2 regions of the Simplicispira piscis genome follow, and region 1 is predicted to be linked to the other one. Evidence: riboswitches for the same ligand, from Rfam matches in the RefSeq annotation. Region 1 holds a riboswitch; the other holds the start of a gene.
The links. Region 1 has a riboswitch for S-adenosylhomocysteine ahead of ahcY (adenosylhomocysteinase). Riboswitches for the same ligand answer to the same signal wherever they lie in the genome.

Region 1 (2,195 bases):
TGGAAGGTCTGTTGCTGGGCGGCGTGCCTGCCGTCGCGATGGCATACCTGTCAAACCACATCCACCCGCGCGGGCTGGGGTTTTCCATGGGCTTGTATATCGGTGGCACGGCCTTTGGCGGCATGGCGGGGCGCATTGGCATGAGCGCGCTGGCAGACCACTTTGGTTGGCGCGTGGCCCTGGCCACCATGGGGGTGCTGGGCCTGGTGGCTGCGGTCGGTTTTGTGCTGCTGCTGCCGCGCGCCGACAGGCCGGGCGCCCCGGCGGTGCGCAGGGCCCTGGGTTTGCGGTACCACCTGGGCGCCTGGCGCGCCCATCTGCAAACGCCGGGCCTGCCGCTGCTGTTTGCCTCGGGCTTTGCGCTGATGGGGGTGTTTGTCTCGCTGTTCAACTACGCCGGTTTCCGGCTTGCCCTGCCGCCCTATGGCCTGAGCCAGACGCAGATCGGGCTGATCTTCAGTGTCTACCTGTTCGGCATGGTGGCCTCGCCCACAGCGGGCGCGCTGGCAGACCGTCTGGGCCGTGCGCCGGTGCTTGTCGGCGGTGTGGTGCTGATGTCGGCGGGCGTGTTGCTGACCCTGGTGGCGCCCCTGGCGGGGGTGATCGCGGGCATTGCGGTGCTGACCTTCGGGTTCTTTGTGGCGCACGCCGTGGCCAGCGGTTGGGTAGGGAGGCTGGCGCTGCAGTCCAAGGGGCATGCCTCGTCGCTGTACCTGCTGGCGTACTACCTGGGGTCGAGCCTGCTGGGGTCGGCCGGGGGCTGGTTCTGGGAGCATGGCCAGTGGCCGGCGCTGGTGGTCTTTTCGCTGGTCTTGCTGGCGGGCGCGCTGTGGCTCGCGCTGCGCCTGCGCAGCAGGGCCGATGCCGCCAAGGGGTGAGGCAGCGCGCCGCCTGCGGTGCCGATATAATCGCCCCTTCCTCCGAGGAGCGTTGCAGCGGCCCCATTGTGTATGCGGGACGTGAGGCTCGGAGTCATCCCGCAACGACGCTCATCCACTTTCCGTGTGGTGAGCCTGTACCTTCCCCCGGCGAGTGGTTTTTCAAACATGCTTTGGAGCAAACCATGAACGCACGCGTCAACGCCCCCGTCCTCACCGACTGCGCCATTACCGACATTGGCCTGGCCGCCTGGGGCCGCAAAGAAATCCGCATCGCCGAAACCGAGATGCCCGGCCTGATGGCCATCCGCGAAGAATTCGCTGCCAAGCAGTCGCTCAAGGGCGCGCGCATCACCGGCAGCCTGCACATGACTATCCAGACCGCCGTGCTCATCGAGACGCTGCAGGCGCTGGGCGCGCAGGTGCGCTGGGCTTCGTGCAACATTTTCTCGACGCAAGACCATGCCGCCGCCGCCATTGCTGCGGGCGGCACACCGGTGTTCGCCATCAAGGGCGAGTCGCTGGCCGACTACTGGGATTACACGCACCGTATTTTTGACTTCGGCGCTGCAGGCACGCCCGGCGAAGGCCCGAACCTGATTCTGGACGACGGCGGCGACGCCACGCTGCTCATGCACCTGGGCAAGCGTGCTGAAAAAGACGCATCCCTCATTGCCAACCCTACCAGCGAAGAAGAAACCTGCCTGTTTGCCTCCATCAAGGCCAAGCTGGCCGTGGACCCCACCTGGTACAGCCGCAAGAGTGCGGAGATCATCGGCGTCACCGAAGAAACCACCACCGGCGTGCACCGCCTCAAGGAAATGTCCGCCAAGGGCAGCCTGATGTTCCGCGCCATCAACGTGAACGATTCGGTCACCAAGAGCAAGTTTGACAACCTGTACGGCTGCCGCGAGTCGCTGGTGGACGGCATCAAGCGCGCTACCGATGTGATGATTGCGGGCAAAGTGGCCTGCGTTGCGGGTTACGGCGACGTGGGCAAGGGCAGCGCCCAGGCGCTGCGTGCGCTGTCGGCCCAGGTCTGGGTGACCGAGATTGACCCCATCAACGCGCTGCAGGCCGCGATGGAAGGCTACAAGGTCGTGACCATGGAATACGCCGCCGACAAGGCCGACATTTTTGTGACCACCACCGGCAACCGCGATGTGATCACCTTCGAGCACATGACCGCCATGAAGGACCAGGCTATCGTCTGCAACATTGGCCACTTCGACAACGAAATCCAGGTTGCAAAGCTCGAAGAAAAATGCGAATGGGAAGAGGTCAAGCCCCAGGTCGATCACGTCATCTTCCCCGATG
Region 2 (2,195 bases), 450 kb from region 1:
GCAATGGCCAGCGTCAGGCGTTCCTCCAGCCCCTGGGTGAGCGCCAGGGCCTGCGCATTGAGCTGCAGCAGCTGCCCCGCCAGCAAGCGGGCCTGGGGCTCGAGGGCGCGAGCCGCTGCGGTGGGGCGTGGCTCGCGTCCGTGGCGGTCAAACAACGCCATGTCCAACTCTGCCTCCAGGTGGCCCATGGCCATGCTCACGGCCGAGGGCACCCGGCCCAGGGCCCGCGCGGCGGCGGAGAAGGAGCCGTGGTCGAGTACGGCCAGAAAGAGCTGTACGCTGTCGGAGGAAAAGGCCATCTATCAATAAAACTGAAATAAGCTGACTTTAATTATCAGCCTAGAGCCGATAAATTCGATGCCATGTCATCTTCGCCTCTCATCCCCGGCCTGCACGGCGTGCGCCGCCGCGTGGTCTACGTCAGTATTTACGAATTGATCGCCATTGCCGTCGCCACTTTCGGGCTCGCGCAGTTTTCCAGCCAGGGTGTGGGACATGCCGGGGTGATGGCTGTGGCCTCGTCGGCCATCGCCGTGGCCTGGAACCTGGTCTTCAATGCCCTTTTTGAGCGCTGGGAAGCCCGTCAGGTGGTGCGCGGTCGCAGCCTGCGCCGCCGCTTGGCGCATGCGGTGGGCTTCGAGGGCGGACTGGTGTTTACGCTGGTGCCGCTGTTTGCCTGGTGGTTCGACATCAGCCTGTGGCAGGCGCTGGTGATGGACCTGGGGCTGGTGGTGTTTTTCCTGTGCTACACCTTTGTCTTTAATTGGGGTTTTGACCAGGTTTTTGGCTTGCCCGCCTCCGCGGCATAAGCTTGTGTACTCCTGGGCATTTGCGCCGCCCTAAAATCGATCCATTCCAAGGAGCGTTGCAGCAGTCCCGCGCGGACTGTCAGGCTTGGAATGCCAGGCCCCCGCAACGACGCTCACCTGTTCCGGGCTATCAGAAATACAGGTGAGTTCCCATGTCTGAAATTTCCGTCCCTCCCATGCGGCTGTCGGGCCTGGAGCCCGTCTCCATTGGCGCTGGCACGTTGTTCGTCAACGTCGGCGAGCGCACCAACGTCACCGGCTCCAAGGCCTTTGCCCGCATGATTTTGAACGGCCAGTTCGAGGACGCGCTGGCCGTGGCACGCCAGCAGGTCGAAAACGGCGCGCAGATCATCGACATCAACATGGACGAGGCCATGCTCGACAGCAAGGCGGCCATGGTGCGTTTTTTGAACCTGATTGCGTCCGAGCCCGACATTGCGCGCCTGCCCATCATGGTCGACAGCTCCAAGTGGGAGGTGATCGAGGCGGGGCTGCGCTGCATCCAGGGCAAGCCCATCGTCAACTCGATCAGCATGAAAGAAGGCGTGGAGGCCTTCAAGCACCATGCAAAATTAGTGCGCCGCTACGGCGCCGCTGCCGTGGTGATGGCGTTTGACGAACAAGGACAGGCAGACACCTTCGCGCGCAAGATCCAGATCTGTGAACGTGCCTACCGCATCCTGGTGGACGAGGTGGGCTTTCCGCCCGAAGACATCATCTTCGACCCCAACATCTTTGCCGTGGCCACCGGCATCGAGGAGCATTCCAACTACGCGGTTGAGTTCATCGAAGCGACACGCTGGATCAAGGCCCACCTGCCCGGCGCCAAGGTGTCTGGCGGTGTGTCGAACGTATCGTTCAGCTTCCGCGGCAACGACCCGGTGCGTGAGGCGATCCACACCGTGTTCCTGTACCACGCCATCCAGGCCGGCATGGACATGGGCATCGTCAATGCCGGCATGGTGGGTGTGTACGACGACCTCGACCCGGTGCTGCGCGAGCGTGTGGAAGACGTCATCCTCAACCGCCGTCCTGACGCGGCGGAAAGGCTGCTCGAAGTGGCCGAAACCGCCAAGAGCGGAGCCAAGGACGAGAGCAAAAAACTCGAATGGCGCGGTACACCCGAATCGCCCAAGACCGTGGGCGAGCGCTTGTCGCACGCGCTGGTGCACGGCTTCACCGACTTCATCGTCGAGGACACCGAAGAGGCATACCAGGAAATTCTGGCCCAGGGCGGACGCCCGCTGCACGTCATTGAAGGCCCGCTGATGGACGGCATGAGCATCGTCGGCGACCTGTTTGGCCAGGGCAAGATGTTCCTGCCCCAGGTGGTGAAAAGCGCGCGCGTGATGAAGCTCGCCGTGGCGCATCTCATCCCCTACATCG

Region 2: it holds a riboswitch for S-adenosylhomocysteine, as region 1 does, so the genes downstream of both, metH (methionine synthase) here and ahcY (adenosylhomocysteinase) in region 1, are expected to answer to the same signal.

What each region holds. Positions count from the first base shown of each region.
Region 1 is NZ_BAAGQN010000007.1:448,333-450,527, forward strand. It holds gene ACYVOC_RS05425 (MFS transporter) at 1-878, shown strand, start outside; S-adenosyl-L-homocysteine riboswitch at 917-998, shown strand; gene ahcY (adenosylhomocysteinase) at 1,064-2,195, shown strand, end outside.
Region 2 is NZ_BAAGQN010000007.1:772-2,966, forward strand. It holds gene ACYVOC_RS03310 (LysR family transcriptional regulator) at 1-299, opposite strand, end outside; gene ACYVOC_RS03315 (PACE efflux transporter) at 363-809, shown strand; S-adenosyl-L-homocysteine riboswitch at 852-931, shown strand; gene metH (methionine synthase) at 962-2,195, shown strand, end outside.